DNA from 2 places in the Streptomyces sp. NPDC005262 genome. Region 2 is predicted to be linked to the other one. Evidence: predicted binding sites of a transcription regulator. Region 2 holds the regulator's gene; the other holds the start of a gene.
What was found. Region 2 encodes HspR, which represses chaperone genes until heat shock. Its sites were predicted from a motif close to TTGAGNNNNNNNNNCTCAA; they were not measured.
Positions count from the first base shown of each region.

Region 1: dnaK (molecular chaperone DnaK) is a predicted target of HspR. The motif match lies at 6,706-6,724, and genes of this name have one in related genera.

Region 1 covers NZ_JBIAKK010000008.1:232,311-241,260, reverse strand. Annotated here, with positions in the region: gene ACFYP5_RS21815 (zinc-binding dehydrogenase) at 1-78, opposite strand, end outside; partial or broken gene ACFYP5_RS21810 (aldo/keto reductase) at 150-1,126, opposite strand; gene ACFYP5_RS21805 (helix-turn-helix transcriptional regulator) at 1,348-2,256, shown strand; gene ACFYP5_RS21800 (hemerythrin domain-containing protein) at 2,779-3,342, opposite strand; gene ACFYP5_RS21795 (CDGSH iron-sulfur domain-containing protein) at 3,655-3,837, opposite strand; gene ACFYP5_RS21790 (HemK2/MTQ2 family protein methyltransferase) at 3,896-4,558, opposite strand; gene ACFYP5_RS21785 (CsbD family protein) at 4,872-5,045, opposite strand; gene ACFYP5_RS21780 (hypothetical protein) at 5,445-5,816, opposite strand; gene dnaK (molecular chaperone DnaK) at 6,774-8,642, shown strand; gene grpE (nucleotide exchange factor GrpE) at 8,639-8,950, shown strand, end outside.
Region 2 covers NZ_JBIAKK010000014.1:152,649-161,598, forward strand. Annotated here, with positions in the region: gene clpB (ATP-dependent chaperone ClpB) at 12-2,609, opposite strand; gene ACFYP5_RS29030 (pyridoxamine 5'-phosphate oxidase family protein) at 2,836-3,258, shown strand; gene ACFYP5_RS29035 (hypothetical protein) at 3,378-3,698, opposite strand; gene ACFYP5_RS29040 (hypothetical protein) at 3,695-3,853, opposite strand; gene ACFYP5_RS29045 (helix-turn-helix transcriptional regulator) at 4,008-4,991, shown strand; gene ACFYP5_RS29050 (LuxR C-terminal-related transcriptional regulator) at 5,175-6,200, shown strand; gene ACFYP5_RS29055 (heat shock protein transcriptional repressor HspR) at 6,237-6,683, opposite strand; gene dnaJ (molecular chaperone DnaJ) at 6,685-7,872, opposite strand; gene grpE (nucleotide exchange factor GrpE) at 7,966-8,616, opposite strand; gene dnaK (molecular chaperone DnaK) at 8,613-8,950, opposite strand, start outside.

The sequences.
Region 1 (8,950 bases), on a different contig from region 2:
GGTGGACTGGACGATCTTTGGGTCGGGCCGGTCCTCGACGCGGACGTCGCCGGCTCCGTACATCACGGCTGCACGCATGACAGGCGTTACTCCAAACAGGTGGTGCGGCTGGCGTGCCGAGCGGCGACGCCAGGGGCGGCCGAGGGCGGTCAGCGTTCGAGCATCCGCGCCTGGGCTTCGGTGTGAGTGTCACCGGCGGCGGGCGGCAGGCTGGAGAGCTGGTCGAGCTGCTCACGCGTGAGGGTCACGGCGTCGGCGGCGGTGTTCTCCTCGGCCCGGCTCACGCGCTTGGTGCCGGGGATGGGGGCGATGTCGTCGCCCTGGGCGAGCAGCCAGGCCAGCGCGACCTGCGCGGGCGTGGCCCCGACCTGGGCGGCCAGGGCCTTGACCTGGTCGGCGAGGGCGAGGTTGCGCTGGAAGTTCTCGCCGGTGAAACGCGGGTTGTCGCGGCGGAAGTCGCCTTCGTCGAACTGGTCGGTGGAGCGGACGGTGCCGGTCAGGAAACCGCGTCCGAGTGGAGAGAACGGGACCAGGCCGATGTTCAGTTCTCGCAGCACCGGCAGGACGCGCTCCTCGATGCCGCGGGTGAACAAGGAGTATTCCGACTGCACGGCGGTGACGGGCTGGACGGCGTGCGCGCGGCGGATCGTGTCCGGGCCGGCCTCGGAGAGACCGAAAGTGCGGACCTTGCCCTCGGCGATCAGCTCGGCGACCGCGCCTGCGGTGTCCTCGATCGGCGTGTTCGGATCCACCCGGTGCTGGTAGTACAGGTCGATGTGGTCGGTGCCCAGCCGCTTCAGGGAGCCTCGACCGCGGTGCGGATGTTGGCCGGGCCGGAATCCAGGTTCCACGGACCGTCGCCGCCGTGGGAGACCAGGCCGAACTTCGTGGCCAGCACCACCTTGTCCCGGCGCCCCTTCAGCGCCTTCCCGAGGAGTTCCTCGTTGGTATACGGGCCGTAGATCTCGGCGGTGTCGATGAGCGTAACGCCCAGCTCCAGCGCCCGGTGCACCGTCCGGATCGACTCCGCGTCATCGGTGCCGGAGCCGGTGTAGCCGTGGGACATGCCCATCGCACCGAGGCCGATCCGGGAAACCTCCAGGTCACGCAGCTTGATGTACCGCATCTCGCCCTTTCTGAATCCAGGGGTGCCCGGCACCCCCACACTCTCGCCCGGCCGGGCAAGCCGTGCCTGCGCCGGCCGAGGCTCGGTTCCGGGGGTACCGGCGTTTCACTCCTTCACCTTCGCCCGGATTGCTTCCTTGTGGCAGGGCGGGCTCTTCAGGGGTAATGACAGGGCCCCTCTCTCTCCTGCACACCAGGGCCCGAGCGGGCGAGACTGGGGACATGGCTTCCGAGAGCGCGCACAGCGAGGGCGCCGAGCTGGGCCGCTACCTGCGCGCCCGCCGCACCCAGACCAGCCCTGAACACGTCGGCCTCACCGTCGGCGCCGGCTTCCGCCGCACCCCCGGCCTGCGCCGCGAGGAGCTGGCCACCCTCGCCGGCATCAGCATCGACTACTACGTACGCCTGGAACGCGGCAAGGAGACCCGCCCCAGCCCCGCCGTCCTCGACTCCCTCGCCCGCGCCCTGCACATGGACGACCAAGAGCACCAGCACCTGCGCGAGCTCGCCGCCCGTGCCGCCCGCTACGCCTCCGAACCGCCGCCCGCGCCCAGCCGCACCGTGCGCCCCCACCTCAAACTGCTGCTCGAGTCCCTGCGCCCGAACCCGGCCTACGTGATCAGCCGCAGCATGGACATGCTCGCCTGGAACCCCGGCGGCCTCGCCCTGTACGCGGGCCTGGAGGACTGGCCGGCCAAGCACCGCAACCTCGCCCGCTACCTCTTCCTCCACCCGGTCGCGCGTGATCTGTTCCCGGACTGGGACCGGCAGATCACCGGCTGCGTTGCCCGGCTGCGCGCCGTCGCCGGCACCGCCCCCGACGCCCCCGACCTCACCAATCTGGTCGGCGAACTCCTCCTCAAAAGCCCGGACTTCGCGGGCCTGTGGGAACGCTACGAGGTTGCCGGACGCAAACCGACACAGAAGGTCTTCCAGCACCCGCAGGTCGGAACGGTCACCCTCACCTCGCAGTCACTGCACGTGGAAGGCACCCCGGGCCAGCGCATCGGCGTCTACACCGCAGAACCCGGCACCCCCGACCACGACGCCCTGCTCCTGCTCGACCTGACCGCGCCCCGGCCTGCGGAGCACCCCGCGCCCGCACCGAAGGCCGCCGGACAGCAGCCGTGAGATCACCGCACCCGACTTGCGAGGTCCAGATCCGCGGAACTGCTCCGCGGACCGAACTTCAGGAAATGGCCACGCTCCTGAGACAGGAACGTGGCCTCACCATGAGACTGACTGGGTACCCGCAGGTCACAGCCTCGTCTGGTGCTGCGAACGTTGAGATCCCACAGGCCGGGAAGCGGACCGGAGCGCCGGGGAAGGGGACCGGCCCACGCAGGGCCGGGGCGCTACCGGGCCACCGCCCGTAATCCGATCCTTACGCGAGCCGGCCGTGATCGCATACGCAGACGGGAAAAGGTGTCCCGCCATGGTGCCGTCGCCATCGGGATCGCGCGACAACGTCCCCGGAGACGATCCGAGCATGGGTCATCCCCTGCTCGGACGGAGTTCAGAGCTCGGCGTCCCCTGGAGAGCCTCCGCCCGACGGGAAGCGGAAGCGGGGAACCCGGTGCATCCGCACCGCTCGGGACGGGTCCACCGCACGGCAGGGCGCCCCAGGCTTCCTTGCGGACACTGGTTGACGGTTCAGCCTGTGGTCGTGCGGCCGCTCAGCAGGTCGCGCACCCGGTCCACCAGTCCGACGCCGGGCGCGAGCAGCTTGTTGGCGGGCGGGGTGTCCGGGAGGGAGGGGTGCGGTCGGGTGGGGGCCACCTCCTTGGCGCGGCGCACCAGCCGCCCCAGCTCGCCCAGCTTGTCGGATGAAGACGACTCCGCGAGTGTCGGGAACAGCTCGTGCTCCTCCTCACGGACGTGGGAGGCGACCTCGAACTTCAGTTTCGCAACGATGTCGTTGAACTGCGGATCGTCGGCGTGCAGGTCTTCGAGGTCCTTGAGCATCTGCTCGACCTTGGCGTGATCGGCAAGTTCCTTGTCCGCCAGCGCATCACCGTGCGGTACGTACTTGCGTACCGTCGGATACAGGTACATCTCCTCGGCGACGGAGTGCCGCACCAGTTCCGCGGTCAGCAGGTCGGCCAGCTCACGTCGCCGCGGATGGTCGACCGGCTGCGCCTCGATCCGCGCGAACAACTCCTCCAGCTCACGATGATCGGCCGTGAGCTCCACGATCACATTCCCGCCGTGTCCCATGAAAGTCCCTTCCTCGGGTTCGTCGCCCTCCGCAGATCGGAGCCGCAGTCACCCGGACAACCGGTCAAGGAAACAAAACCTGTGCTCTGCCCGCGAAGACGGACACGGCACTCACCACCCCGGCGCAGCCACGCCCCGGGCACACACCCCTTCCCGCTCATGGCGCGCCCAAGCCGCTGTCGCAGGGCTTCGGCCCCTCGCCGTTCGCCCCACGCCGGGTTGCTGAGAATGCCTCCCTACGCTCGAGGCCACGCCGGGCGGGCCGGCGTCTCGGCAGGGTGTCCCGGCCGCCGCAGAACGGACGGCGAGTCCTCACTCCGCGCGCCGCTCCGAGGCCGGCGGTGGAGCCTTCCGCTTCTTCCGGCCGCGGTGGCTCGTGTCGCACCAAGGGAAGATGAGGCTCCGTCGGCAGGTGCACAGGGCGACGACAGGCCGGTCCGAGCGAGCAATGCTGCCGTCCTCCTGGACAACTTCGACGGGCCCTTCCACGAGCATGGGTCCGCCCGGCTCCTGCATGACGCGTCGTGCGGCTGCCCGAGGCGCGGTCCCTGGTTCATCGCGGCCGTACGGCACGGATCACCACCAGTTCCTCCTTCTCCTGGCCGTGCTCGATCAGGCCCTGGGCCTCCAGCCAGTCGGCGCGTTCACGCAGCACAGGGCCGAAGGGAACGAACCGGCGGTCGGTCACGGTGACGTCCAGTTCGGCTTCGGTCAGCCGCGCCACGGTCATCGCCGGGTTGCTCATCACGGAGTGGACAGCCAGCAGCACACCCCTTGGGCGCAGCAGAGCGGGAACCTTGGCACAGAGCCGGTCGATGACAGCCCGGCCGTCGATCCCCGCCTCCCAGGCCCGAGCAGCACCGCGGCGTGTCATGCGGGCGTCAGCGGACGGTACGTACGGTGGGTTCGCCAGCACCACGTCGAATCTCAGGCCGGTCACAGGTTCCGTCAGGTCGCCACGGCTGACCCGGATCACCCGCGCGTGCCCGGACAGCAGTGCGTTGAGCCGTGTGGTGAGCACCGCCGCCGCCGACGCGTCGATGGCCACAACGCGGGCAGCGCCGTGGCGGGCTGCGGCGATGGCCACCGCGCCGGTACCGGTACCCACGTCGAGCACATCGGCCCGGGGTGACAGATGCTCGCGCCGCAGAGCGGATATCAGCATGGCTGTGTCTTCCTGCGGCGCGTAGACACCTGGAGGCTTGAGGAGTATCACTGTCGCGTCCGACTCTCAGCGCTCATGGAGAGCGGGAATCCGTCCACCCCGCCATGGCCGTCCTGTGCACAACACGAACGCTCAGGAACAGCCATGGCGGGCGCTGGACGACGGGCCGGGCGCGATGACTCCACCTCTGGAGAGGCGTGCATGACGGATGATCAGCCTCCGAACCGGTGTTGCGAGCAACTCGACTCGACGTTCGCTGAACGCCGGTGAAGTGTCAGTAGCACCGAAATCTGAAGCCCCGGCGCACGAGCGTGAAGCACGAATGCCGTCCCCCGGCTGCGCGGTCCTTCCTGCGTCCGGGCAACTAGCGTCCGGACTTCTTCAACCGCTCAGCCGCCTTTGCGGCGGTCTCCTGGGCCTTGCCCGTCAATTGCTCGCTGCGGCCCTCCGACTGCATGCCCTTGTCGCCCATGGCATCGCCAGCGGTTTCCTTCAGCTTGCCCTTGACCTGCTTGGCCTTCGCCTTTGCCTTGCTCATAACGATGCTGTCCTTCTCTGTGAGGGGGACTGACGTACCCACCCTGCGCCGATCACTCCGAGGCCGCAATCGGTGAGGCGCCCCGCTCACGAGCAGTCCGGCGAGGAAGGTTCGTGGGGACGCACGCCGGCGGCCGGCCGCGCACCTGGTCGGCGCAGTAGGCCTGAACACGCTGGATGACGTGGCCGCCCTGCGTGTCGGACACGGTGAAGAGGGCGCCGTCGGAGTTACGGATGATGAAGGCGCCCTTGAGGCACAGAACAAGGCACCTGTCCTGCTGCCGGTTCCCCCGTCCGGGTGGTTGGCTCCATGGGCACAGAGTCTGCCGGGCTTCTCGTCCCGGAGGGGCGAAGGAGTCGGCCAGGGCGGCTCCGATCAGCGACGTCAAGTCATCGGCGCTCACGTTCCCAGACGATCCCGCGGGACCAGCGGCAGCAGATCCCGCATCGCCCGCTCAGGGTCGGGGACGGAGATCGCCAGCCTGTCGAACGGTGCACCCCGGCGCAGTTCCACACACAGCACCGGCCCCCCGGCCCGTACGAACGCGAAGTCCTGTCCCTCCTGAAGTGGGCGGATGCCCGCGCACAGCCGTCCAGGAATCCAGGTGCCCCGGCCGCGCCCACCGCGAAGAGCCCGCCACCAGTCGGGCTCGATATACAGACGGCGAAGTGCCGATCCCGGCACCCGCACCTCGCTGTGGCGTGTCGCGACCTTCTCCCACCACGACAGGCGAACAACGATTTCGGTGCCGTCCACTTCCACCCGCGCCATGGCCTCTCCTCATTGCCGTCTTACGAGGACGGCAGGACCCGCACCACCACACACATGTCCGACGGCTCCTGTCCCGTCGTCCACAGGGCCGGCCGGGCGACCGACGCCGGTCACGGCCGTACGGCCCGGTGCGCGATCGAGCTGACCTCGACCGTCACACACCTGGAGATCTGTACGGGAGCGTCCTGGCGATGAGGCATCGGGAGACCTCTCCGCCGCGCACACGTCCCCGGATGGTCCTCCCGGATGACCGGGGCCAACCGTGCCGGGTGCGCATCCTTTTTAGCCCGGTGGTGACTTCGGTCCCAGTGATTGATCACATCGTCGGCGAGGCGGCGTACTCATCGCGCTCTGCCGGTACTCGCACCGGTCGCCCGCGGGATGCCCGGTGACGTGGAACTGGTGGCCCTTGCCCGGTGTGATGTCGGCCCTGGCGATCTGGGCTTCTGCTCTGTCTTCCGGGGGCGGTTTCGCCGACGTTGCAGCTGCCGGAACGGGTCGGTGCTCATCAGGGCCCGCAGGGTCGAAGCGCCGGCGAGCAGGCCGGTGACATGGCTAACGGGGACAATGGCCCCAGGGAGTGGCAGCAAGTGGCCGCCCGGCCCTCCGAACCGGTTCGCCCCCGATTGCTGGGCCGCCGACGTCGGGGGTCCCCCTCCCGGTGTGCGATCGACCTCAGCGACGCCGCCCGCCTCGTCGAGCCGCTCGCTCACGCGCTCCCCTACCTGGAGGATCGCCGCGATCTTGCCGACCGCGTGGACCTCCTCGTCCAGCAGATCGAGAGGTTCCGCAGGTACGACAACGGGCGTCGTCGCGGTGTGAGCGCGACCCCCGAGCAGGCCCGCCCGGGTCTCTCTACTCCGCGGCGGGCCAGAGAGGCGGACCATACTTGACCCAGTTGCACTCAGGTTTTATCAATGGAAGAGCATCAAGCATTGCCGGGAAAGGGAGGCAGTGATGGCACGGGCTGTGGGCGTTGACCTGGGAACGACGAACTCCGTGGTGTCTGTGCTCGAGGCCGGCGAGCCGACGGTCATTGCGAATACCGAAGGCGCGCGGACCACTCCGTCGGTGGTGGCGTTCGCCAAGACGGGTGAGGTGCTCGTCGGCGAGATCGCCAAGCGGCAGGCAGTGACGAATGTCGAGCGCACCGCGCGGTCGGTCAAGCGGCACATGGGAGAGGCGCAGTGGCGTTTCCCCGAGTCCGGTGACATCGACGGCAAGCGGTACACCGCGCAGGAGATCTCCGCGCGCGTGCTGCAGAAACTGAAGCGGGACGCCGAAGCACATCTCGGGGAGGACGTCACCGACGCGGTGATCACCGTCCCGGCGTACTTCAACGACTCCCAGCGCACCGCGACCAAGGAGGCGGGCCACATCGCGGGCCTGAACGTGCTGCGGATCATCAACGAGCCGACGTCCGCGGCCCTGGCCTACGGCCTGGACAAGGAGAACGACCAGACGATCCTCGTGTTCGACCTCGGTGGCGGCACCTTCGACGTATCCCTGCTGGACATCGGCGAGGGCCTCGTGGAGGTGAAGGCGACCAACGGCGACACACACCTCGGCGGTGACGACTGGGACCAGCAGATCGTCGACCACCTGGTGAAGCAGTTCAAGAACGGCTACGGCGTCGACCTGTCCAAGGACAAGATGGCGCTGCAGCGTCTGCGCGAGGCTGCGGAGAAGGCGAAGATCGAACTGTCGTCCGCGACCGAGACGACGATCAACCTGCCCTACATCTCGGCGTCGGCCGAGGGCCCGCTGCACCTGGACGAGAAGCTGACGCGTGCGCAGTTCGAGCAGCTCACCGCGGACCTGCTGGAGCGCTGCAAGGGTCCGTTCCACAACGCCGTCAAGGACGCCGGGATCAAGGTGTCGGACATCGACCATGTGATCCTGGTGGGCGGGTCGACGCGGATGCCGGCAGTGACCGAACTGGTGAAGGAGCTGACCTCCAAGGATCCGCACAAGGGCGTGAACCCCGACGAGGTCGTCGCCATCGGCGCCTCGCTCCAGGCCGGTGTCCTCAAGGGTGAGGTCAAGGACGTCCTGCTCCTCGACGTCACACCGCTGTCCCTCGGTATCGAGACCAAGGGCGGCATCATGACGAAGCTCATCGAGCGCAACACCACGATCCCGACCAAGCGGTCCGAGATCTTCACGACGGCCGACGACAACCAGCCGTCGGTGCAGATCCAGGTCTACCAGGGCGAGCGCGAGATCGCGGCGTACAACAAGAAGCTGGGCGTTTTCGAGCTGACCGGTCTGCCACCGGCCCCGCGTGGTGTCCCGCAGATCGAGGTCACCTTCGACATCGACGCCAACGGCATCATGCACGTCGCTGCCAAGGACCTCGGCACCGGCAAGGAGCAGAAGATGACCGTCACCGGTGGTTCTTCTCTGCCCAGGGACGACATCGACCGCATGGTGCAGGAGGCCGAGCAGTACGCGGAGGAGGACCACCGCCGTCGCGAGGCGGCCGAGACCCGCAACCAGGCGGAATCCCTGGTCTACCAGACCGAGAAGCTGCTGCAGGACAACGCGGACAAGATCCCAGGGGACGTGAAGACGGAGGTGGAGGCCGCGCTCACCGAGCTGAAGGAGAAACTCAAGGGCGAGGACACCACCGAGATCCGTGCCGCCACCGAGAAGGCGAGTGCGGCCGCACAGCGGATCGGCACCGCCCTCTACGCGCAGACGCAGGCCCGAGCCGGTGAGGGCGGCGCGGCCGACAGCAGCACGGCTGGGGACACGGGCTCCGGCGACGAGGACGTCGTCGATGCGGAGATCGTCGACGACGAGCAGAAGGGAGGAGCCGGATGAGCAAGGACCCGCACCTCAGGCATCAGAGCGAGCGGTCACCTGTCGTGATGCGCGACGTGCGCAGGAACGACCCGGTCATCCTGCAGCCCCGGCGGCGGCAGGATGTGTCCGGTCCGGACGGCGTCGGTCAGGGACGCCCGGACTCCGATCGGGCGGACGCCGCACCGCTGCGTGAGCAGATCGCGGAGCTGACCGAGGATCTGCAGCGGGTGAAGGCCGAGTACGACAACTACCGCAAGAGGGTGCGCCGCGACCGGCTGGCCGTAAGGGAGATCGCGGTGGTCAATGTACTCACCGGCCTGCTTCCG
Region 2 (8,950 bases):
CGCCGGGTCCGTCACCGCACAGCGCCCACGATCAGGCCGGCCTCCTCGTCCTCCCCGAACACGTCCACCCGTACGGTGTCCCCGTCCCTGACCTCGCCCGCGAGGATCTCCTTCGCCAGCCGGTCACCGATCGCGGTCTGGATGAGGCGACGCAGCGGCCGCGCCCCGTACGCCGGGTCGTTGCCCTCCTTCGCCAGCCAGGCCAGCGCGGCCGGGGTGACGTCGAGAGTGAGCCGCCGGTCGGCCAGCCGCTTGGCGAGCCGGTCGATCTGGAGCGCGGCAATGTGCGCGAGCTCGTCGCCGGAGAGGGCGGAGAAGACCACCAGGTCGTCGAGCCGGTTGAGGAACTCCGGCTTGAACGAGGCGCGTACGGCCTCCAGGACCCGCGCCTTCTTCTCCTCCGGCTTCATCAACGGATCGACCAGGAACTGGCTGCCCAGGTTCGATGTCAGGACCAGGATGGTGTTACGGAAGTCCACCGTCCGGCCCTGGCCGTCGGTGAGCCGTCCGTCGTCGAGCACCTGGAGCAGGATGTCGAAGACCTCGGGGTGGGCCTTCTCCACCTCGTCCAGCAGGATGACGCTGTACGGACGGCGGCGGACCGCCTCCGTGAGCTGGCCCCCCTCCTCGTACCCCACATAGCCGGGCGGGGCACCGACCAGCCGGGCGACGCTGTGCTTCTCGCCGTACTCGCTCATGTCGATGCGGACCATGGCCCGCTCGTCGTCGAACAGGAAGTCGGCGAGCGCCTTCGCCAGCTCGGTCTTGCCGACACCGGTCGGGCCGAGGAAGAGGAACGATCCGGTGGGCCGGTCCGGGTCGGCGATACCGGCCCTGGTGCGGCGTACCGCGTCCGACACCGCCTGCACGGCCTCGGCCTGGCCGATCAGCCGCTTGCCCAGCTCCTGCTCCATGCGCAGCAGCTTCTGCGTCTCGCCCTCCAGGAGCCGGCCGGCCGGGATGCCGGTCCAGGCGCCGACGACATCGGCGATGTCGTCCGGGCCGACCTCCTCCTTGACCATGGTGTCCTTGGCGGCCTCCTGCTCGGCCTCGTCGGCCTCCGCGAGCTCCCGCTCCAGGCCCGGGATCTCCCCGTACAGAAGCTTGGAGGCGGTGTCGAAGTCGCCGTCGCGCTGGGCGCGTTCGGCCTGGCCGCGCAGCTCGTCGAGGCGCTCCTTCAGCTCACCCACGCGGTTGAGGCTCTGCTTCTCCTTCTCCCAGCGGGCGGTGAGGCCGCGCAGCTCCTCCTCCTTGTCGGCGAGGTCGCGGCGGAGCTTCTCCAGACGCTGGACGGAAGCGGCGTCGGTCTCGTTCTTCAGCGCCAGCTCCTCCATCCGCAGACGGTCGACGGAGCGCTGCAGTTCGTCGATCTCGACGGGCGAGGAGTCGATCTCCATGCGCAGCCGGGACGCCGCCTCGTCGACCAGGTCGATGGCCTTGTCGGGGAGGAAGCGGGAGGTGATGTAGCGGTCGGACAGGGTCGCGGCGGCGACCAGCGCGGAGTCCGCGATCTGCACCTTGTGGTGCGCCTCGTACCGCCCCTTGAGCCCGCGCAGGATCGCGATGGTGTCCTCGACCGACGGCTCGGCGACGAGAACCTGCTGGAAGCGGCGCTCCAGGGCGGCGTCCTTCTCGATGCGCTCGCGGTACTCGTCGAGCGTCGTCGCGCCGACCATCCGCAGCTCACCACGGGCCAGCATCGGCTTGAGCATGTTGCCGGCGTCCATGGCGGAGTCCCCGCCCGCGCCTGCGCCCACGACGGTGTGCAGCTCGTCGATGAATGTGATGATCTGCCCGTCGCTCTCCTTGATCTCGGATAGGACGGACTTCAGCCGCTCCTCGAACTCACCGCGGTACTTGGCCCCGGCGACCATGGCCCCGAGGTCCAGCGAGACCAGCCGCTTGTTCCTCAGGCTCTCGGGCACGTCGCCCTTGACGATGCGTTGAGCGAGCCCTTCGACGACGGCCGTCTTGCCGACGCCGGGCTCGCCGATGAGCACGGGGTTGTTCTTCGTACGCCGCGACAGGACCTGCACGACACGCCGGATCTCGTGGTCACGCCCGATGACGGGGTCGAGCTTGCCCTCGCGCGCGGCCGCCGTGAAGTCGGTGCCGAACTTCTCCAGGGCCTTGTACTGGCCCTCCGGGTCGGGTGTGGTCACCCGGCGCCCTCCCCTGCTCTTCTCGAATGCGTCCAGCAGCTTCTTCGCACCGGCGCCCTGCTGGGTGAGGATCTCACCGGCGCGGCCGCCCTCGGCCGCGATACCGATCAGCAGATGCTCGGTGGAGAGGTAGTCGTCGCCGAGCTCCTTGGCTCGCTGCGAGGCATCGGAGATGACGGCGAGCAGCTCGCGGTTGGGCTGCGGCGGGGCGACGGTCGCCCCGGTGACGCTGGGCAACGACGCGAGCAGCCGGTCCGTCTGGGTCCGTACGGCGACCTGGTCGGCGTCGACGGCGGCGAGCAGGTCGGTGATGTTCTCGTTGTCCTCGCCCTCCAGCAGAGCGAGCAGCAGATGCCCCGGGGTCAGATCGGCGTGCCCGTCCTTCACGGCCCTGCTGGTGGCCGCATTGATGGCGTCCCGGCTCTTGTTCGTCAGCTCGGCGTCCACGTGCGCTCTCTCCTCCTTGCGGTGGCTGGTCCGTCCACTTCTTTCGCGACAACTGACTCAGTCAACGTCCACAAAGTTGAGTCTATTTCACTCAAGACAGGATCCTGCCGAAAACCACCGGCCTCCTGCGGCGACCACCGGCAGAAATCCGCTCGCGTCCGAGTCAACCGGCCGGACGACCCCTGCGCCACCGCAGGACCGGACGCCGGTTGCCTACCCTTTGTCCATGGCCGTAGACGTACGCAACCCCAGCCCCGAGTACCTCGCCTTCTGGCGCGAGTACCACGTGTGCACCCTGACCACCCTCCGCCCCGACGGCACCCCTCATGTGGTGCCGGTCGGCGTGACGTACGACCCCGAGGCCGGGCTCGCGCGCATCATCACCAACAAGAGCAGCAGAAAGGTCGCCCACGTCCTGGCCGCCGGCCCGGACGGGGCACGGGTGGCGGTCTGCCAGGTCGACCGGGGCCGCTGGGCGACGCTGGAGGGCCGGGCCACGATCCGCACGGAACAGGACGTGGTCGACGACGCCGTACGCCGCTACGCGGAACGCTACGAGCGCACCCCGGCACCCAACCCGGACCGGGTCGTCATCGAGATCACCCTCGACCGGGCCCTCGGACGGGGCGCACCGGTCCGCACGGCCTGACCGCCGGCAGCTCCCGCCCACCCGCACCCGGACAGCACAGCGGCGCCACCGTGTTCAGGTCACGATGGCGCCGCTGTGTGGGGGAAGTGTCTGAGCGACATGGAACGACGGGGGATCGCTCAGGCACTGCGGGGGGTGGCGGTGATGGTTTCGGGTTCGATCAGCTGGTGGTCACGCTGATCGAGGTTGACGAAGATCATTCCGTACCGGATGGCACAACGAACGGGCTGCGGCGCCCCGCGGGGTCGACGAAGGCACCGGTAGGCGCGGACCTCTTCGTCGTCCTCCAGGACGACGACGATCGGCTCCCCGAGCAGGGTGACCATCAACGAATCGCCATGGCGGGGGAGTGCCGTGAGCAGATCGATGAAGTGCCACCCTGAGCGGTAGGCAGAGGCCATCTCCCGCCGGAAAACCCGGTCGTCCGGCGGGATGGTCATGCGCCCGCCAGATCCGCCGGGATGCTGTCCCAGCCGACATCGGAACCCTGGACACCGATGGCGGAACCGGACTGCACGCTGTCCCAGCCGACGTCCGCGGTGGACATGTTCGCTGCGAGCAGCAGCGCAGCAGCGGCAAAAGCAGTGGCAAGCACTGAGCGAAGCATTCGCTTGTACATAGTCGGCTTCGTCCTCACTTGATGGTTTCCTCTCCCCCGCCTGACAAGACGATGGCTCATTCAGGCACGTCAATGCCACAGGAGCGATGCATCATGTTCCTGCACGTACAGGACCCTGGGGGGTGGAGATTTGCCTACAACCAACACGAAACCGACACATACTCACCCGGTCACGGACCTGTGCACCGAGGGGGCTCGGCTGTACGCCAGCGCCTTGAGTGTCGGACGCATCGCCCGCGCCGAGGTGGAACCCGCACCCTGCCTCATCGAACTCGGGCTGCTGCTGCCCGATCCGGACGACGCATCGTGGCTCCGCCCGGTTCCGCCCTCCGCCGCCCTGGCTCAGCGGCTCCATCCGCTGGAACGTGAGATCCAGGACCGCAGACGGACGTCCGTGGAACTGACCGAGGCCTTCGAGCCCTTCATGGCCATCAGCGCCCAGAGTCCGGCACCCACGCACGCGATCACTGTGCTGGAAGGCATCGACCGGATCAACGGAGCACTCGATCTGGCCATCGCCGAGAGCCGCACGGAGGTACTGACCATCCAGCCCGGCGGCGGACGCAGCGAGGATGTCCTCAGCGAAGCCCTGACCCGCAGCAAACCCCTGATAGACCGTGGCATCAGTGTCCGCACCCTCTACCAGCACACGGTCCGGCACAGCCAGCGCACGTTCGCCTACGTGGAACTGATGGCCGGCGCCAAACTGCAGATACGCACACTCGAAGAACTCATCGAGCGTCTGATCATCTGCGACGAGACCGTCGCCTTCATCCCGGCCAGGGACGACCGCCGTATCGCACTCGAGCTACGGCATCCCGGTCTGGTCGCGTACCTGACGAAGGTCTTCGAACAACTCTGGCGCCGGGCCCTCCCGTTGAACGAAGCAGCCCCGTACAACCCGGCCCCCGACGGCATCACGGGCGTCCAGCGCGCCATTGCAACCCTGCTGGTCGAGGGGTACGTCGACGAGGCGATAGCCCGCCGCCTCGGCATGAACGTCCGCACCTGCCGTGCGCATGTCGCCAAGCTGTCCTCCACTCTCGGCAGCAGCAGTCGAGCCCAACTCGGCTATCTGATAGCGCGGTCAGGAATCCTGGAACAGGGTTCCTGACCGTTCGCAGCCACACCGCCCCAGCCGTCGGCCGACTGCGTGGCCACACGACAGGGGGAGCATGGTCACGCCCTCGGTGCACCAAGGGAGTTCTCCGTTCCCGGGACGTCACCACACTCTCCCGAGGGCTAGTCTTTTCGCCACCGTCATCTTGTTGCACTGCACACAGTGGGGGGGTCCCCGATGGGCACGTTGGAGGGCAAAACAGGCCACCCGCACGGAGCCGCCGAACTCTGCGAACCGGCGATCCGCCTCTACTCCGAAGCCCTGCGCAACGGGCGCATTGCCCGGATCGAGGTCGCCCCGGCTCCATGCCTCATCGAGATGGCCCTGCTCCACCACGATCCGCACGACGCCGCTTGGATGCGTCCCGTACCGCCATCGGCCGCCATGGCGCACCTGTTGCAGCCCGTCACCCGGGAGATTCTCGACCGGATACAGATCACCACCGCCCTGGCCGCATCCCTGGCGCCTCTGATGGCTCTTGCCAGCGAGGACCCCAACCTCGGGATCACAGTGCTCGAAGGCAAGCCGGTGATCAATGCCGCCCTGGAGCATGCATCGGCATCCGTACGGGAGGAGGCGCTGACCGCACAGCCGGGCGGCGTACGGCAGCAACACCTCATGCACCGAGCCCGCAGCAATGGTCTGACAGCCGTCAACCGGGGAGCTCGGCTCCGCCACATCTACCAGCATCCCGCGCGCTACAGCACGTTCCTCAGGGATTATCTGGAGGTACTGCCTCCCGACCGCGTGCAAGTGCGTACGGCGGAACAGACCATCGAGCGGCTCATCATCTTCGACCGCGCCGTGGCCTTCATCCCTGCCAACGCCGAGCGGGACATCGCCCTGGAGATCCGCCACCCCGCCCTGATCCGTTTCCTCGTGCAGGTGTACGAAGTCCTCTGGGAGCAGGCGACGCCGCTCACCGAGCCCCTGCCCACATCGTCCCCCGGCACCCCCGTCACCGCCGTACAACGCAGCATCGCGCGCCTCCTGGTCGAAGGCCACGTCGACGACGCGGTGGCCCGCAAGCTGGGCATCAGCGTCCGCACCTGCCGGTCCCACATCGCCAAACTCATGCAGGCACTCGACGCCTCCAGCCGGACCCAACTGGGCGCGCTCATCGTCCAGTCGGGCATCGCCGAGCCGGACGGCGCCGCCGCCGCCCGCACCGACGCGGAAGGCCCGCCACCCGCTTCCGGGTGACGGGCCTCGGCCGTCGTACGTGCGCCGTAACCGCGCTTATTCCTTCGGCCTCTTCGGCCGCCAGACGACCAACGCACTCGTCTGCTGCACATCCTGATACGGCACCAGATCACGCCGGTACGACGCGTGCACCTGCGCCTCGCGCTGCTGCATCGCCGCCGCCGCGCCGTCCACCGCCGCGGAGAGTTCGGCGACGCGCTGCTGGAGCGCTGCGACCTGGTTCTCCAGCTCGATGATGCGCTTGATGCCCGCCAGGTTGATGCCCTCGTCCTGCGACAGTTGCTGCACGGTGCGCAGCAGCTCGATGTCGCGGGCCGAGTAGCGCCGGCCGCGGCCGGCCGTGCGGTCCGGGGAGACCAGACCGAGGCGGTCGTACTGGCGCAGTGTCTGCGGATGCAGGCCCGAGAGCTGGGCCGCGATCGAGATCACGTACACCGGTGAGTCGTCGGTCAGTTGGTACGGATTACGTCGTCGGCCGTCCACATCATGCTCCCTTCGCGGCCTGGAACAGCTCCGCCCGCGGGTCCTCCCCCGCGGTCGCCTTCCGGTAGGCCTCCAGCGCGTCCTGCGCCTCGGGACCGAGTTCCTTCGGCACGGCCACCTCGACGGTGACCAACAGGTCGCCCCGGGTGCCGTCCTTGCGCACCGCACCCTTGCCCCGGGCGCGCATCGTACGCCCGTTGGGGGTACCGGCCGGCAGTTTCAGGGTGACCGGAGGTCCGCCGAGCGTGGGGACCTTCACCTCACCGCCGAGTGCCGCCTCCACGAAGGTGACGGGCACGGTGACCGTGAGGTTGTCGTCCCTGCGGCCGAAGACCGGGTGGGCGTCGACATGGACGACGACGTACAGATCGCCGGCCGGACCGCCGCGCTCGCCCGGGGCGCCCTTGCCACGCAGCCGGATCCGCTGGCCGTCGGAGACGCCCGCCGGAATCCTGACCTGCATGGTGCGCGACGAACGCGCCCGCCCGCTGCCCTTGCAGACGTCGCACGGGTCCTGGGCGATGAGGCCCCGGCCCTTGCAGTCCACGCAGGGATCGGTGAGCGAGAACCCGCCGCCGCTGCCACGCGACACCTGGCCGGTGCCGACACAGGTCGGGCAGACCCTCGGGGTGCCGTTCTTGTCGCCGGTGCCCGAACACGCCTTGCAGGGCGCCTGGCTGGACATCCGCAGCGGGACCGTGGCCCCGTCGACCGCCTCGGTGAAGCTGAGCGTCACCTCGGACTCGATGTCCTGGCCCCGGCGCGGCTGCACGCGTGTCCCCGCGCCGCCGCCCCGGTTGAACAGGCCGCCGAAGACATCGCCGAGACCGCCGCCGCCACCGAAACCACCGGGGCCGCCGGCTCCGCCGCCCTGGGTGCCTCCGAAGAGGTCGCCCAGGTCGAAGTTGAAGTTGCCTCCCGCACCACCGGGACCGGCCCGGAAGCCGCCGTTCCCGAAGAGGGCGCGCGCCTCGTCGTACTCCTTGCGCTTCTTGGAGTCGCCGAGGATGTCATTGGCCTCGGAGATCTCCTTGAAGCGCTCCTCCGCCTTGTCGTCGCCCTTGTTGGCGTCCGGGTGGAACTCGCGGGCGAGCTTGCGGTACGCCTTCTTGATCTCGGCGTCGGTGGCGTCCTTGGGGACGCCGAGGACCTTGTAGTAGTCCTTCTCGACGAAGTCCTTCGTGCTCATCGACGTCCCTCCTTCCGGACGATCGGCCGGGCGACCGGCCCGAGGGCCGGTCGCCGGGGCAGACGGTGGGCCCCTCGGTGGTCGGACGAAATGTCAGACCTCCTCGGTGCCACCGCTCTCCTCGTCGTCTGTCTTCTCTTCTTTCGCCGCGGCAGGGGCCGCCCCCGGCTGGGGTTCGGCCACCGCCACCCGCGCGGGGCGGATGGTGCGCTCGCCGATGCGATACCCCGGCTGGAGGATCGCCACGCAGGTCGTCTCGGTTACGTCCGGCGCGTACGAGTGCATCAGCGCCTCGTGGATCGTCGGGTCGAAGGGCTCGCCCTCCTTGCCGAACTGCTGCAGGCCCAGCTTGGCGACGACCGTCTCGAGCGATTCGGCCACCGACTTGAACCCGCCCACGAGCTCGCCGTGTTCCCTGGCGCGACCGACGTCGTCGAGCACGGGCAGGAGCTCGGACAGGAGACCCGCGACAGCGATCTCCTTGACCGTGACCCGGTCCCGCTCGACGCGGCGGCGGTAGTTCTGGTACTCGGCCTGGAGCCGCTGGAGGTCGCCCGTGCGCTCGGAGAGCGCGGTGCGGACCTGGTCCAGCTGGGCGGTGAGGCCGACTGTCTGTACTGAGTCCCCGGCCGGGGACGCCCCCTCCTCCGAAGAGGGGGCGGCGTCCTTCGGCTCAGCTCCGTCAGGGGTGGCGCCGGAGGGGACGTCAGGCTTCTCCTCGAAGCCCGGAGTCTCCTCGGTCACACCGCACCGCCCTTGGCGTCCCGCTCGTCGTCCACGATCTCGGCGTCGACGACGTCGTCCGCGCCGTCGGCGTGCGCCTGGCCGGGCTGCGGGTCACCCTGCGGGCCGCCCTCGGCCTGTGCGTTGGCGTACATCGCCTGGCCCAGCTTCTGCGAGACGGCCGCGACCTTCTCGGTGGCGGTACGGATCTCGGCGGTGTCCTCGCCCTTGAGCTTCTCCTTCAGCTCGGTGAGCGCGGCCTCCACCTCTGTCTTCACGTCACCGGGGACCTTGTCCTCGTTGTCCTTGAGGAACTTCTCCGTCTGGTAGACGAGCTGCTCACCCTGGTTGCGGG